Regions from separate parts of the Pseudomonas sp. Z003-0.4C(8344-21) genome, predicted to be linked through region 2. Evidence: riboswitches for the same ligand, from Rfam matches in the RefSeq annotation. Region 2 holds a riboswitch; each other region holds the start of a gene.
What was found. Region 2 has a riboswitch for cobalamin ahead of BLU24_RS16285 (CbtB domain-containing protein). Riboswitches for the same ligand answer to the same signal wherever they lie in the genome.
Positions count from the first base shown of each region.

Region 1 (5,443 bases), 980 kb from region 2:
CGGCTCGAACAGCGACACCCAGCCCATGCCCAATCCTTCGGCACGGGACGCCAGCCACAGATTCTGGATCGCGCAGGACAGCGAAGCCATGTCCATCTCCGGCAGCGTGCGCCGGCCAAAAATGTGTTTTTCGCGATCGTCCATCAGCGCCGCCACCAGTACTTCGGCGCAGTCGTTGATGCCTTCGACCTTGAGTTTCATGAACTCGTCGCTGCGCTCGCCAAGGGCCTCGGCGGTGCGCACGCGTTCTGCTTCCACCAGATGCTGAATCTGCCCGCGCAGGGCGCGGTCGCTGATGCGGATGAAACGCCAGGGCTGCATCAGGCCGACACTTGGCGCTTGATGGGCGGCTTCGAGCAAACGCCGCAACAGTTGCGGTTCAACAGTGCCGCCGCTGAAGTGACGCATGTCGCGGCGTTCGGCGATGGCTTTGTAAACCGCCTGGCGCTCGGCTTCAGAGAATGCGTTGTCGGTCATGGCCCCATCGCTGGCAAGCCAGCTCCCACAGTGGACGGTGCAATACCTGACGAAACGTAATCCCCTGTGGGAGCTGGCTTGCCAGCGATGGCGGTCTCAAGACCGGGCGCAAACAGCGCAGCGACAGCCGCAGGATTCGACGGAAAATAAAAGTGCACATAAGAAGCCGTCATCCGCCCTTCACGGTAGACCGCCTCGGCCCCTCGCCCACCATTCGGGCTCAGCCCACGGGCAATCGGCGTCAGTTCGGTGGTCGTCAGCGAATGGTGATACGTGTGCCCGCGCAACGAGCCTTCCGGCAGATCGACCGCCTGCAACGCCAACGCCGCCAGACGCTTTTGCATCACCGCCTCGCCCTGCAACAACCCGACCAGTTCAGCGCGGGTGCCTTCGACATCGGTCAGCGAATCGAGCAGATACAGCATGCCACCGCACTCGGCCAGCAACGGCTTGCCTGCCGCATGGTGCGCGCGGATCGCCTCGATCATTGCAGTGTTCTGTGCCAGTGCAACATGGTGCAGCTCGGGGTAACCGCCCGGCAGGTACAGACTGTCCGCCTCGGGCAATTGCGTGTCGCGGATCGGCGAGAAGAAGCTCAACTCGGCGCCCATCGCCCGCAACAGATCGAGGCTTGCGCCATAGGTGAAGGCGAATGCTTCATCACGGGCCACGGCGATCCGCACGCCGTGCAACAACGGCTCAGCAGCAGTCACGTCCGGCGCTGCGAATTCGACGACGGGCGGCAAGGCGACTTCGCAACTGCTGGCCAGTGCGTCGGCGGCAGCGTCGAGGCGCAGGTCCAGATCATTCAGTTCGCTGGCCTGCACCAGGCCGAGATGGCGGCTCGGCAGCTCGATGCCGGTCTCGCGCGACAACGCGCCGTACCAGCGCAGGCCTTCAGTGAGGCTGCCTTCGAGCAATTGCGCATGACGCAAAGTGCCGACGCGGTTGGCCAGCACCCCGGCGAACGGCAGGTCCGGCTGATATTTCGCCAGGCCCAGCGCCAGTGCGCCGAAGGTCTGCGCCATGGCGGTGCCGTCGATCACTCCGAGCACCGGCACGCCAAAATGCCGCGCCAGGTCGGCGCTCGACGGCGTGCCGTCAAACAGGCCCATCACGCCTTCGATCAGAATCAGGTCCGCGTCGCCGGCGGCTTCCCACAACAGGCGACGGCTTTCCTGCTCGCCGACCATCCACATGTCCAGTTGATAGACCGGCGCACCGCTGGCGCGCTCGAGGATCATCGGGTCGAGAAAGTCCGGGCCGCATTTGAACACGCGGACCTTGCGCCCCTGATTGCGATGCAAACGGGCGAGCGCGGCGGTGACCGTGGTCTTGCCCTGGCCGGAAGCCGGCGCGGCAATCAGGACGGCCGGGCAGTGACGGGGCTGATTCAAAGTTCGACGCCTTTCTGCGCTTTGATCCCGGCCTGGAACGCATGCTTGAGCATGCCCATTTCCGTGACCGTATCGCCCATCTCGATCATTTCCGGCTTGGCGCCGCGCCCGGTCACCACCACATGTTGCATCGGCGGCCGCGCCTGCAAATCGCTGAGCACCTGATCGAGATCCAGATAACCGTGCTTGAGGGCGATGTTCAATTCGTCGAGCACCACCAGCCCTATCGACGGATCGCGCAGCAGTTCGCGAGAAACTTCCCACGCCGCCGTGGCGGCGGCGATATCGCGCTGACGGTCCTGGGTCTCCCAGGTGAAACCTTCGCCCATCACATGGAAGCGCACCTGCTCGGGGAAGCGGCGGAAGAACAGCTCCTCGCCCGTGCTGTTGCGGCCCTTGATGAACTGCACCACGCCGCACTGCATGCCGTGGCCCATGGCGCGGGCTAGCATGCCGAAGGCCGAGCTGCTTTTGCCTTTGCCGTTGCCGGTCAGCACCAGCACCAGGCCGCACTCGTCGGGCGAATTGGCGATGCGTTCGTCGATCACGGCTTTTTTGCGCTGCATGCGCGCCAGATGGCGTTCGTCGCGCTCGGGGGAATCGGTCATGGGGGAGCTCTCCGTTGAGACGGGTAAACGGCGGGCAGGCACAAGAATAGACGGCAAAAAGCCTGGCATCGCCCACCGTGATGCCGCTGGATGGATCAGGCCGGTCTCCGGGCTCATGAGCGGCGTTGGCCAGACTGCGCGCCTTCCCGCTGTTGAGCAGTGGCATTGAACGCAGTGTTCACTCATTTACCGTTGCGGGGGCAGCGCCGGGATCGTCGTGGCTTCGCGTGAAGACCACCCTCACCGGCTTCCCTGTTTCACTCTGTCGACGCAGGTCACAGAGCACCTGAAACAAGCGGCGAAGGTTAGAGGGTTGGGGGTGGAGCGTCAATTAAAGAGGCGGCCAACGGGCGAGAAACTGCCATCAATCAATTATCTGCTGGCAATCTTGTGCCAGACTGTGACAAGTGATATCAAAGAGCCATGCTTTTATCGAAAAAGTACACCACAACAATAAGGACGATGACGATGCAAGGCATGATCATCAGCAACCCGCGCCTGGAATTCCTGCGCCCGGTGCTTGAACGCTGGTTTGACTGTATCGACCGCTACAACACCGTGCGCGGCGACGGCGATACGCCGTACTGGCATGATGAGAAAGCCAACCTCGGCCTGCTCTCGGCCGCCGCCTGGATGGCCGAACTGGTGACCTTGAACGACACCGTCACCCGTAAACAGAACGAAGACGGCGAGCGCAATGCCCGCGCCGATCTGTTTATCGCCGGCAGCGAAGACCGCGCCTTCATTCAGGCCACACAACGCTGGCCAAGGGCGAACAACCTCAACCTGACCCAACCCCTGGCCGATATAACCTCTGACGCCAAACGCATCAGTTACGCCAGCGATCTCAAGCTCGGCTGCCTGTTCGTCGCCCCGCAAAAGGCCCAGCACAGCGCCAGCCCCGAAGAATTGCAGGACATGGTCGACGACCTGCAAAAGGAACACACCTGCGCCGTGGCCTGGTATTTCCCCTACGCCTACCGCAAATTGCACAGCGACGCGGGCAACTATCACCCGGGCATCGCCGTGCTGTTCAAGGAAGCCCGCGGTTGAGCAGTTGAACCATCGGGCTTGCGCCCTCCTCTATGGTTAGGAATGCATTCATAGGGAAGATCAGCAATGCGCAAGCCCCACCTCGTTTTCGTCATCGCCCTCGCCGGCGGGCTCAGCGCCTGCGGCGAAACCTCCAGCCTGCAAGTCTCCGACGGCACTGGCCCGTCGCCAAAACTGCCGGAACCGAACAAGACCCTGATCCCGACGGTGAACATCGCCCCCGCGATCGGCTGGCCCGAGGGGGCAAAACCGACGGCGGCAGCCGGTACTCAGGTCGCCGCGTTCGCCGAAGGCCTCGATCATCCGCGCTGGCTGTACGTGCTGCCCAACGGTGACGTGCTGGTGGCCGAAACCAATGCGCCACCGAAACCGGATGACAGTAAAGGCATTCGTGGCTGGGTGATGAAAAAGGTCATGGGCAAGGCCGGCGCCGGCGTACCGAGCCCGAATCGCATCACCTTGCTGCGCGATGCCGACAAGGACGGTGTGGCCGAGACCCGCACGGTATTTCTGCAAAACCTCAACTCGCCGTTCGGCATGACCCTGGTCGGCAACGATCTGTACGTGGCCGATACCGATCGCCTGCTGCGCTTTAACTACGAGCCCGGCGCCACCGAAATCAAGACCCAGCCGATCAAGGTCGTCGATCTGCCGGGCGGCACGCTGAACCATCACTGGACCAAGAACGTCATTGCCAGCAAGGACGGCAGCAAGCTCTACGTCACCGTCGGTTCGAACAGCAACGTCGGCGAAAACGGCCTGGATCAGGAAGAGGGTCGCGCGGCGATCTGGGAAGTCGATCGGGCGACCGGTAATCACCGGATCTTCGCCTCTGGCATCCGTAATCCCAATGGCCTGGCGTGGGAGCCCAGCAGTGGCGCGCTGTGGACGGCGGTCAACGAGCGTGACGAGATCGGCAGCGATCTGGTGCCGGACTACATCACCTCGGTCAAGGACGGCGGCTTTTATGGCTGGCCGTTCAGCTATTACGGCCAGCACGTCGACGTGCGAGTCAAGCCGCAGAACCTCGATCTGGTGGCCAAGGCCATCGTCCCGGATTACGCGGTCGGCCCGCACACCGCCTCGCTGGGCCTGACCTTCGCCGAGGGCAACACGCTACCGGCGCAATTCAAGGAAGGTGCCTTCATCGGCCAGCACGGCTCGTGGAACCGCAAACCGCACAGTGGCTATAAAGTGATTTTCGTACCGTTCAGTGGCGGTAAACCGACTGGACAACCGGTGGATGTACTGACCGGCTTCCTCGACAAGGACGAGAACGCACTGGGCCGCCCGGTGGGCGTGGTGATCGACCCGCAAGGCGGGTTGCTGGTGGCGGATGATGTCGGCAACAAAGTGTGGCGCGTGTCTTCTGCCAAATAACTTTCACCTGACACAAACAACTGTAGGAGTGAGCCTGCTCGCGATAGCGCCTTGTCAGTCGACATCATCGTTGACTGAAAGACCGCTATCGCGAGCAGGCTCACTCCTACAGGGATTGTGTGCGATTGGATTTATGGGTTATGCGCCAACTGCCCCGGCTGCAACACCCGCTTGGCACTCAGATAGGCCTTCTGCCAATACGCCTTTGACAGACTGTCGAGCTTGACCGTGCCGCCCGTTGCCGGTGCATGCACAAACCGCCCTTCGCCGACATAAATGCCGGCATGGCTGACCTGCGAGCCGCCGTTGGTGGCGAAGAAAATCAGGTCGCCGGTCTGCAAGCCTTCCTTGCCGACGTTCGGTGCCTGCATGACGATCATTTCGCGGGTGGAACGTGGCAGCGAGATCCCCGCGGCATCGCGGTAGACGAAACCGATCAGGCCGCTGCAATCGAAACCCGAATCCGGCGTGTTGCCGCCCCAGCGATAAGGCGTGCCGACGAGGCCGAGCGCGCGAAACAGCACGTCT
Region 1 is NZ_LT629756.1:4,552,416-4,557,858, forward strand. It holds gene bluB (5,6-dimethylbenzimidazole synthase) at 1-477, opposite strand, end outside; gene BLU24_RS20500 (cobyrinate a,c-diamide synthase) at 474-1,874, opposite strand; gene cobO (cob(I)yrinic acid a,c-diamide adenosyltransferase) at 1,871-2,482, opposite strand; cobalamin riboswitch at 2,564-2,787, opposite strand; gene BLU24_RS20510 (hypothetical protein) at 2,951-3,535, shown strand; gene BLU24_RS20515 (PQQ-dependent sugar dehydrogenase) at 3,602-4,915, shown strand; gene BLU24_RS20520 (C40 family peptidase) at 5,047-5,443, opposite strand, start outside.
Region 1: it holds a riboswitch for cobalamin, as region 2 does, so the genes downstream of both, cobO (cob(I)yrinic acid a,c-diamide adenosyltransferase) here and BLU24_RS16285 (CbtB domain-containing protein) in region 2, are expected to answer to the same signal.

Region 2 (5,443 bases):
ATACAACGACGACTCGCTGAACACCTCACTCCCCAGCACCCGCCCGACCAGAATCAACGCGGTACGCCGAAAGCCTTTCGCTGCAACCTTGTCCGCAATGTCCGCAAGCGTGCCCACCACCCAGTCCTGATCCGGCCACGTCGCCCGGTGAATCACCGCAATCGGACAATCCGCACCGTAATGCGGCAACAACTCCACAAGAATCTTCTCCAGATGATTGACCCCCAGGTGAATCGCCATGGTTGCACCATGCCGGGCCAGATTGCCCAGTTCTTCGCCCGCCGGCATCGCAGTCTTGTCGGCATAGCGAGTCAGAATCACGCTTTGCGACACATCCGGCAGGGTGAGTTCGGCTCCGAGCAGCGCCGCACAGGCGGCGGTGGCCGTCACGCCCGGAATGATCTCGAACGGGATACCAAGCTCACGCAGATAACGAATCTGCTCACCGATCGCGCCGTACAGGCTCGGATCACCGGAATGTACCCGTGCGACGTCATGGCCTTCGGCATGCGCGGTCTTGATCAGCTCGATGATCTGCTCAAGGTGCAGCTCTGCACTGTTGACCACGGTTTGCGCCTGGTGCCCCTCGAGCACTGCGGCGGGTACCAGTGAACCGGCATAGATGATCACCGGACAGTGTCGGATCAACCGTTGGCCTTTGACAGTGATCAATTCCGGGTCGCCGGGGCCGGCGCCGATGAAATAAACGGTCATCGTTGGATCCTTGGAGAAGAGGCGCGACAACGCTTCAGATGAAGATTGTTCATGATGGATGGCGGCGATTATCAGGATTTACGCGGCGCCGGCCAACGCCAGAGTGGCTTGAGCGTATTTTTGTCGGCTGATCAGCAGCTTTGCCGGCGCCTGCAGGAGTTGTTCGGCAAGCGCCAGCGCTGCGCTTTCCGCCACGCCGTAGCAGCCGGTGCGTTCGTAAGCGATTTGCGACTGGTGGCTGAGCATTGACTGGTAACCGGCCAATTCCTCGCTGCTGAAGTACAGCAGGGGCAAGGCCAGTTGTACGGCCAGTTCCTGCAGGCCCGGTTCGTCGCGCTTCAAATCGATGCTGGCCAAGGCCTTGATTGACTTGAGCTCGATGCGGTGCGCCTGCAAGGCCTGGTCGAGCAACGCGCGCAGCGTGCTGGTCGGACAGCCGCGTTGGCAGCCGAGGCCGACCACCAGCGTGGACGCCGCGCGGTCATCGCTCATGCGTGGTAGTGACCGTCGCTGTTGCGGCGGAACAACCAGGCGCTGATCAGGCCCAGGGCCAGCCAGAACGCCACGTTGGTCAACTGCGAAGCGATCTTGAACTGGCTTTCCAGCGCCTCGGGCGCGAGCATCGAATGCACCAGCGGCTGCGGCGCGCCGATCACATGCGGCACCGCGAGAATCGCTACGCCGAGCAGCTTCATCAGCCAGTGCCGGCTGAAGGCGATCAGCGACAGGCCGACGGCGGTCGAGGCCGCAGTGCCGATCCACCACATCTGCCGCGACGCCAGATCAGCCGCAGCGGTGCCCGGCAATTCCGGCGGCAGGCCCAGCGTTGGCGCCAGCACGAACGTCGCGTAACCGGCCAGCCCCCAGAGCAGGCCTTGCGCGGTTGAGCGCGGCGCACGCAGGGTGTACAGACCGGCAAGCATCAGAGCGAAACCGACCGCCACCACCAGATTGCCACCGGTGGTCGAAACCACGCGCTGCCAGCCGTTTTCCGGCTCCCAGGCTTCGCCGTCATGGCTGTGCGCTGCGGTGCCGGCCGCGTGTTCGTGGACTTGGGCGACCGGTTCGGATTTTTCAAAGGTTTCGGCCTGAAGAATCAGCGGTGAGACCCAGAAGCTTTGCAGCAGTGTGAGGAGCAGGGCGGCCAGCAGGCCGCTGAAACCTGCGGTTTGCGCAATTCGCTTGATCATTCGACAGGTCTCAGTGGCACGGAAACGCGGCGCTGTGGCGGGTATCGTGGGCGGCGTTGTGCACCGCTTCGATATGCGAAAAACCGGCGAAATACACCAGGCCCGCGCCGAGAATCGAGGCGAAGGCGGCGGCAATCAGGCGTTGGCTCAGGGTGGTGGTGCTGGCGATTTTATCCGTGTTGCTGCCGGTGCTGCTGATGATCGACATGGCGCTTCCCTATAGTGTAAGGGGCAGTCGAACGCATGCGGACCCTGCGTGACGGACACGCGGAGGTACGAACAGCGCCCGCCCACCGCGGGTTTGTTATGTCCAGTGACGCCGATAGCGCACTGTGTATTGCGGGCCGGTCTCCGGGCTCGCGAGGGGTTGGCGCCTGGCCGACCTGCAAGCGTCACCTTCCCATGCCGGGTTGGCACAGTGGTTTTGACGCTTCGCTCGCTTACCGTTGCGGGGGCAGCACCGGACTGACATGGCTCTGAGTAAAGCACATGATTCACCGGTTTCCCGTTTCACCCTGTGAAGGGCACCCGTAACAAGGCGTACAGGAGAGCATGCGGGTGGGTTTGAGTCAATTTCGGGCAGTAGTGAATATCCACGAAACCAAAGCATTGACCCATCATCAACCCATGCGTAGCCTTGCGCCTTCGAGGTTCTTCGGCATCTGTCGAAGCTAAGAAGGGAACGCGGTCAAAGCCGCGGCTGCCCCCGCAACTGTGAACGGTGAAGTTCGCTGCCACGCCACTGCCAGCTCGGTCCACGAGCCCGCGGGAAGGCGCAGCGAATGCCAGGCCCGGCGCCTGAACACTGTCAGCCAGGAGACCTGCCTCGTCACAGATTCTCACTTTCAACCGGGCGGGGTGATCCGGTGGCGAACACTTCCGGCGCGCCTGCGCGTGGCCGGTTCTCGTCCCGTATGCCCGCCGCTTTGCCAAAGGGCATACCGATGAAAACACTGGCCAAACTCCCCGTCACCATCGTCACCGGTTTCCTCGGTTCGGGCAAAACCACCTTGCTGCGGCACATGCTCGACAATGCTCAGGGCCGGCGCATTGCGGTGATCGTCAACGAGTTTGGCGAGCTGGGCATCGACGGTGAAATCCTCAAGCAATGCACCATCGGCTGCACCGAAGAAGAAGCCAGCGGCCGCGTTTACGAACTGGCCAACGGCTGCCTGTGCTGCACCGTGCAGGAAGAATTCTTCCCGGTGATGCGCGAACTGGTCGCGCGTCGCGGCGATCTCGATCACATCCTCATCGAAACCTCGGGCCTGGCCTTGCCCAAGCCGTTGGTGCAAGCCTTCCAGTGGCCGGAAATCCGCAGCGCCTGCACCGTTGATGCGGTGATCACTGTGGTCGACAGCCCGGCCGTGGCCGCCGGCACCTTTGCCGCGTTCCCGGATCAGGTCGATGCCCAGCGCAAGCTTGACCCGAACCTCGATCACGAGTCTCCGCTGCACGAACTGTTCGCCGACCAACTGGCCAGCGCCGATCTGGTGATCCTCAATAAAGCCGACCAGACCAGTCCGGAAGATCTGGCGCGTGTGCGCGCTGAAGTCGCCGAAGAGTTGCCACCTGCGGTAAAAATCATTGAAGCGAGCAACGGCCGTCTGCCGCTGGACGTGCTGATCGGCCTCGGCGCCGGTTCCGAAGAACACATCGACAGCCGTCACAGTCACCACGACCATCACCACGACGGTGATGACGATCACGATGACCACGATCACGACGCCTTCGACTCGATCTCTATCGAACTGCCGCAAGCCGACGAAAGCCTGCTGCTCGACGCGCTGACGCAACTGGTGGTGCAACACGGCATCCTGCGCGTGAAAGGCTTCGCCGCGATTCCGAACAAGCCGATGCGCTTGCTGATTCAAGGCGTAGGTACGCGCTTCGACAAGCATTTTGACCGTCAGTGGGGCGCCGACGAAGCGCGCGTAACGCGTCTGGTGTTGATCGGCCAGGAATTGGATGCAGCGCAGCTCGAAGCGCAACTGCGCGCCGCGCTCAGCGTTTAAGCCATGCACCTGCTCAGGACCCAGCCCGGCGGTTTCGTCTCGGATGACAACATTGCCGACCTTGGCCAGACGCCCGCCGAGTTGGTGATCCTGTGCAGCGGCGATTCCAGCCTTGCGCTGCTCGCCGAAGCGGCGCAGCAGTTGCCGCAAGACTACCCGAGCCTGCGTCTGGCCAACCCGATGCAGGTGCAGAATCACGCGTCGGTCGATCTTTACGTCGATGAAGTGTTGCGCCACGCCAAGCTGATTCTGATTTCGCTGCACGGCGGGATTGCCTACTGGCGGTATGGCGTCGAGCGCCTGGTGGAATTGTCCGAGCGCGGCGTGCAGGTGATTCTGGTGCCGGGCGACGATCGCCCCGACCCGGAACTCAGCGACTTGAGCACCGTCAGCGCGGTGGACCGTGACCGTCTCTGGCAGTTCTTGCGTCAGGGTGGACTGGGCAACGCGCTGGATTTTTTCCGCTGCCTGGGCAATCGCTGGTTCGCCCGCGATTACCCGTGGGGCGAGCCGCAAACCTTGCCGCGTACAGCGATTTACCACCCGACCAAAACTACTGCTGCCCTGAGTGACTGGCAAGCTGAATGGCTGCCCGCACAACCGGTCGCGGCGCTGCTGTTTTACCGCTCGCACCTGCAAGCAGCCAACACTGGGTTCATCGATGTGTTTTGCCAGCGCATGCAAGCTGCGGGGCTCAATCCTTTGCCCATCGCCGTGGCCAGCCTGAAAGAACCCGGCTGCCTGACGGTGGTCGAGGATTGGCTGGACGAAGTCGAGGCCGGGGTGATCCTCAATACCACCGGTTTTGCCCAGTCCAGTCCCGAAGCGCCGCACCTGCGACCGTTTCGTCGCAATATTCCGGTGATCCAGGCGATCTGCGCCCAGGACAACGAGCCCGGCTGGCGCGACAGCGAGCAAGGCCTGGGCCCGCGCGATCTGGCCATGCACATCGCCTTGCCGGAACTTGACGGGCGCATCATCAGTCGGCCGATCAGCTTCAAGGATCTGGCCTGGCGCAGCGAGCGCAGCCAATCGGATGTGGTGTGCTATCGCGCGCAACCCGATCGCATGGATTTTGTTGCTGAACTGGCGCGGCGCTGGACTGATCTGGCGCGGGTACCGAACAGCGAAAAGCGCATCGCGCTGATTCTCGCCAACTACCCGACCCGCGACGGGCGCATCGGCAACGGTGTCGGCCTCGACACGCCAGCGGCAGCGCTGAATATCCTGCGTGCGTTGCAGGCTGAGGGCTATCCGGTTTCGGCCGATTTGCCAGGCAGCGGCAGCGAGTTGATCCAGCAATTGCTCGGCGGCGTCAGCAACGATCTCGAGACGATTGACCTGCGCCCATGCCAGCAAAGCCTGGCGATGGACACTTATATGGCGATGTTCGATGCATTGCCTGAATCCAACCGCGCCGCCGTGATCGCGCGTTGGGGCGCGCCGCACAACGACCCGATGTGCCGCGACGGACGCATGATGATCGCCGGGCTGCGTTTCGGTCTGACCTTCGTCGGCATTCAG
Region 2 is NZ_LT629756.1:3,575,350-3,580,792, reverse strand. It holds gene cobM (precorrin-4 C(11)-methyltransferase) at 1-714, opposite strand, end outside; gene BLU24_RS16295 (cobalamin biosynthesis protein) at 793-1,206, opposite strand; gene BLU24_RS16290 (CbtA family protein) at 1,203-1,904, opposite strand; gene BLU24_RS16285 (CbtB domain-containing protein) at 1,915-2,112, opposite strand; cobalamin riboswitch at 2,230-2,451, opposite strand; cobalamin riboswitch at 2,536-2,747, shown strand; gene cobW (cobalamin biosynthesis protein CobW) at 2,849-3,919, shown strand; gene cobN (cobaltochelatase subunit CobN) at 3,923-5,443, shown strand, end outside.

Region 3 (5,443 bases), 720 kb from region 2:
GGCGCGTGGATGCCTCGCAGGAGCAGACCGATGTCGAATCGTTCGGCTTTCTTGAACCGATTGCCGACGGTTTCCGCAACTACAGCAAAGGCAAATACACCGTCGCGGCTGAAACCCTGCTGATCGACAAGGCGCAACTGCTGACCCTCACCGCCCCGGAAATGACCGTGCTGCTCGGCGGCCTGCGGGTGTTGAATACCAACGTCGGGCAGACCCGGCATGGTGTCTTCACCGATAAACCCGAAGCGCTGAGCAATGACTTTTTCACGAACCTGTTGGACATGGGCGTGGAGTGGCAACCGACGACGCGCGATGCTGATGAATTCGAGGGACGGGACCGCAAGACCGGCGCGCCGAAATGGACCGCAACCCGGGTGGATCTGGTGTTCGGTTCCAATGCGCAGTTGCGCGCGCTGGCCGAGGTGTATGCCAGTGCGGATGCACAACAGCAGTTCGTCAATGACTTCGTCAAGGCCTGGACGAAGGTCATGAACCTGGATCGGTTCGATCTGAAGTAACGGCCAAAAGAAAACGCCGCTTGTTCAAGCGGCGTTTTTTATGCGTTGGATTTCACGAATCCTGACCGCCAAACGCAGTATCAACTGATAGCCGCATACCCCTCGATCTGATCCGGCCACGCCGTCAGCACTTCAAATCCGGTCTCCGTCACCGCCACCATGTGCTCCCACTGCGCCGACAGCGAGCCATCCTTGGTCAGCACCGTCCAGCCATCGGGCATGTTCTTCACGTGGCGTTTGCCGGCGTTGAGCATCGGTTCGACGGTAAAAATCATTCCCGCCTTGAGCTTCATCCCTTGATTGGGAAAGCCGTAATGCAGAATCTGCGGCTCATCGTGGTAGATCTTGCCGATGCCATGGCCGCAATACTCGCGCACCACGCTGAAGCCTTCCTTTTCGGCGAGGCTCTGAATCGCGTAACCGATATCGCCCAGCGTGGCGCCCGGTTTGACCGCGCGAATACCTGCGCACATGGCGTCATAGGTGGTCTTGATCAGATGTTGCGCTTCAGGCGTGGCCTCACCGACCACGTACATGCGGCTGGTGTCGCCGAACCAGCCGTCCTTGATCACGGCGATGTCGAGGTTGAGGATATCGCCATCCTTCAGCGGAGTAGCAGAAGGAATGCCGTGGCAGACCACGTCGTTGACCGAGGCGCAGACGGTTTTCGGGAAGCCGTGATAACCGACGTTGGCCGGAACGGCTTTCTGTACGTTGACGATGTAGTCGTTGCACAGCCGATCCAGTTCATCGGTGGTCACCCCGGCCTTGACGTGGGGTACCAGCATGGCCAGCACTTGGGCGGCCAGTCTGCCGGCCGCGCGGGATTTTTCGATCTCGGCCGGGGTGTTGAGCTTGATCTGGTTTCTCATGCGAGGGCGACTTCCTGTGTCAGTTGGTGCAGGTCGAGCCCGCCATTCTGTTCGGCGCGGATCAGCAAACGGCAGATCGCGCTGTGGTCGAGATTGGGGTGCAACTCGGCGAGCATGCCGATGCGCATCCAGTGCTCGGCCTGCGCGTTGATCGAGCGGCTGAGTGCGTTGCTGGAGATGCGCAGGTTTTCGTGCATGTCTTCGGAAATTTTTACGATGCCCATGGAGGTAATCCGATACGGAATGTATATGGATCGTATATTAGCGTTTGGGGTTCGCGTATTGCAAATCAGGGTTGTGACGTTTGTTTTTTTCAGGATCTGCAGGCGGGTGGCTAGAAGCATGCGGTCGGCTTTGGACTTGTGGTGGCCCCGCCCCTCACCCCAGCCCTCTCCCCTTGGAGAGGGAGCCGATTTCGGTTGGTTTTGAAATTTGCATTCGACTCGGTATTTCATGTCCACATAGCCCTCGCATCCACCGCAGTCAGTCCCCTCTCCCTACGGGCGGTCCGACGTTTCGGGAGGGCTAGGGTGAGGGGCTTTTCAAAAGATTCATCTCCCCCTCATCCCCCCAAATCGTCTACCATGCCGCCGCCGGTTTCCGCATGGGATTAATAGGGAATCCGAGGTGCTTGTTCAGCATCGATCGGAACTGCCCCCGCAACTGTAGGTGCCGAGCCTGCTCCTCGACTGCCACTGGGTAACCCCCGGGAAGGCCGGAGCCAGGCGATGACGCATCAGTCAGGAGACCTGCCGGCACAATGACTACTAACCGGCGGGGTGTCCGGGAAGGACATCGTGCCGTGCGCGTTTTTCGCGTGATGACCGGCCTTGCGTTATTTCCTGATGGCGCTTGATGGTGTGTTTCCAAACCGTACCCGCCCTCCCCGTACGGTTCCATTGGAGACTGCCCCATGCTGCTGCCCCGTATTGCCACCCTGTTCACCAGTCTGGGCCTCTGTGCCTTGGCGCAAGCGGCGCCCACGGTTTATCCGCTGACGATCGAGAACTGCGGCAGCAGCCTGACGTTTCAGCACGCCCCGGCACGCACGATCACCATCGGCCAGGCCGGCACGGAAATGCTCTATGCCCTGGGGCTGAGCGACAAGGTCGTTGGCACTTCGCTGTGGTTCAACGACGTGCTGCCCCAATACAAGGCGCAGAACGAAAAGATAGAGCGCCTCGCTGATAACGAACCGAGTTTCGAAGCGGTGATCGGCAAGCGCCCGGAGCTGGTCGCGGTGGAGCTGGAATGGATGGTCGGCCCGCAAGGTGCGGTCGGCACCCGCGAGCAGTTTCATGAATTGAAGATTCCTACCTACCTGCTGCCCTCCGATTGCGAAGCCAAGGACAACCTCGTCGGCTCCGATGGCACGCGGCTGGCGCCGTTTCGCATCGACAGCATTTACAAAGGCGTGAGCCAACTGGCGCAGGTTTTCGATGTGCAGGCGCGTGGCGAACGGCTCAACGAACAACTCAAGGCCAGCCTCGCGCAATCGATCGCCACGGCGAAAACCCAGCAGCGCAAGGATGTCAGCGCTGTGGTCTGGTTTTCCAGCGCCGAGATGGACATCGAGCCGTTTGTGGCCGGGCACAAAGGCGTTCCGGATTTCATGCTGAGCACCCTGGGCGTGCGCAATGTGGTCGAGTCGGATGAAGAATGGCCGACCGTGGGTTGGGAAACCATTGCCAAAGCCAACCCGACTTTTCTGGTCATCGCGCGCATGGATCGTCGGCGTTTCCCGGCTGACGACTATCAGAAGAAACTCGCCTTCCTGCGCAGCGACCCGGTGACGCGCAACATGGACGCGGTGAAACACAACCGCATCATCATCCTCGACGCCATGGCCATGCAGGCCAGCCTGCGCACCTTCGACGGCCTGGCGCAACTGGCCGCCGCCATCAACGCCTACGACCTGGCGCCATGAGCAGACGCCTGATCCGTTCGCTGCTGGTACTGCTGACGCTATCGGTTGCGCTTATCGGCGGAGTGGCGATCGGTGAGACTTCGATCGAGCCGGGCGTGGTGCTGCAAGTGCTGGCCAACAAGCTGTGGGGCGCCGGTTATGTGCTCGACCCGATCGATGAAGGCATCGTCTGGAATTACCGCCTGACCCGCGCACTGGTCGCCGCTGCCTGCGGCGCCGGGCTGGCAACGTGCGGGGTGATCTTGCAGTCGCTGTTGCGCAATCCGTTGGCCGATCCTTATCTGCTGGGCATCTCCGCCGGGGCCTCGACTGGCGCGGTAATGGTCGCCTTGCTTGGCGTGGGTGCCGGGCTGGTGTCGCTGTCAGCCGGCGCGTTTGCCGGTGCGGTGACGGCATTCGTGCTGGTGATTCTGCTGGCACGGGTCAGCGGCTCGACCAACGGTACCGGGCAGATCATTCTGGCCGGGATTGCCGGTTCGCAATTGTTCAATGCGCTGACCGCATTCTTGATTACTCGCTCGGCGAGTTCCGAGCAGGCCCGCGGGATCATGTTCTGGCTGCTCGGCAACCTCGGCGGGGTGCGCTGGCCGTCGGTGTGGCTGGCGGTGCCGGTGGCCCTGCTCGGGCTGGTCGTGTGCCTGTGGCATCGGCGCGCGCTGGATGCGTTTACCTTTGGCGCGGATTCGGCGGCGTCGCTCGGCATACCGGTGCGCCGCGTGCAGATTCTGCTGATCGGTTGCGCGGCGCTGGTCACGGCCGCGATGGTCTCGATTGTCGGTTCGATCGGTTTTGTCGGCCTGGTGATCCCCCATGCGGCGCGGTTGTTGCTCGGCACCGGGCATGCTCGACTGCTGCCGGCGAGTGCCTTGGGCGGCGCGGTGTTTCTGATTGCCGCCGATGTGTTGTCGCGCACCCTGATCAAGGGGCAGGTGATTCCGGTCGGGGTGATCACCGCGCTGGTCGGCGCGCCGGTGTTTGCGCTGATTCTGGTGGGCCGGAGGTCGGCGCGATGAACGCGGTATTGAGTTGCTCAGACTTGAGTTTCAAGGTGCGCGGCGCCGAGTTGCTGAAGGCTGTCAGCCTGCAGGTGCAACGCGGCGAAACCCTGGGCATTGTCGGGCCGAATGGTGCGGGTAAATCGACCTTGTTGAAGCTGTTGGCCGGCCTGCGCGAGCCGAGCGCTGGCGAGGTACTGCTCGACGGTCAGCGCCTGGGCAAAATGGCGCGCCGCAGCGTTGCGCAGACGCTTGCGGTGGTCGAGCAACAGGCTGACACCGATGACGGCATTCGCGTGTTCGATGCGGTGGCGCTGGGGCGTACGCCTTGGTTGTCGGCGTTGCAACCGTGGTCGACTGCGGACGCTGCCATCGTTGAGCAGGCGCTGGTGGATGTCGATGCGGTGCACTTGCGTCAGCGCGTCTGGCGCAGCCTGTCGGGGGGTGAGAGACAACGGGTGCACATCGCCCGTGCCTTGGCGCAGCGGCCGCAGATTCTGTTGCTGGATGAGCCGGCCAACCATCTCGATATTCAGCATCAGTTGACGATTCTCAGTGTTGTGAAAGCGTTGCCGGTGACTACGTTGATTGCGCTGCATGATCTGAACCAGGCGCTCAAGTGTGATCGTCTGGCGGTGCTTGAGCGTGGGGAGTTGGTGGCGCTGGGCAAGCCGCTGGAAGTGCTGACGCCGCAGCGTTTGTTGGAGACGTTTGGGGTTCGGGGGCGGTATTTGACTGATCCGTTTGATGGTGAGCAGATTTTGCGTTTTCACTCGTGACGTTGTGGGAGCCGGGCTGCTGTTTTTGATTGGGGACATATCCGTTGCTGCGGTTATGGCGGCTTAGGGTTTCGCCCTTACGGCGAGGCACTTTTTCCAGACGCCGAAAAAGTACCCAAAAAGGCTTGCTCCTGCGTTCGGCCCTCGCAGGCTCGGGTCCCTTCGCTGCGGGATCGCTCCGGGCGCAGCGGCTACGGTTTGCTTCGCTGCACCTACTTCCGCTGTGTACGACTTCGTCGTACGGTCGCTGCGCTCCCACGCCCGGATCAATCCCTCCACTCAGCCTTCCGATGTCGCCGGTGACGCAAGATCAAGGGCACTCGAGCTGGCGCTCATTGTTGAGTGGTTAGAA
Region 3 is NZ_LT629756.1:2,856,010-2,861,452, reverse strand. It holds gene katG (catalase/peroxidase HPI) at 1-518, shown strand, start outside; gene map (type I methionyl aminopeptidase) at 599-1,390, opposite strand; gene BLU24_RS13270 (ParD-like family protein) at 1,387-1,734, opposite strand; cobalamin riboswitch at 1,968-2,161, shown strand; gene BLU24_RS13265 (ABC transporter substrate-binding protein) at 2,304-3,317, shown strand; gene BLU24_RS13260 (FecCD family ABC transporter permease) at 3,314-4,330, shown strand; gene BLU24_RS13255 (ABC transporter ATP-binding protein) at 4,327-5,091, shown strand.
Region 3: it holds a riboswitch for cobalamin, as region 2 does, so the genes downstream of both, BLU24_RS13265 (ABC transporter substrate-binding protein) here and BLU24_RS16285 (CbtB domain-containing protein) in region 2, are expected to answer to the same signal.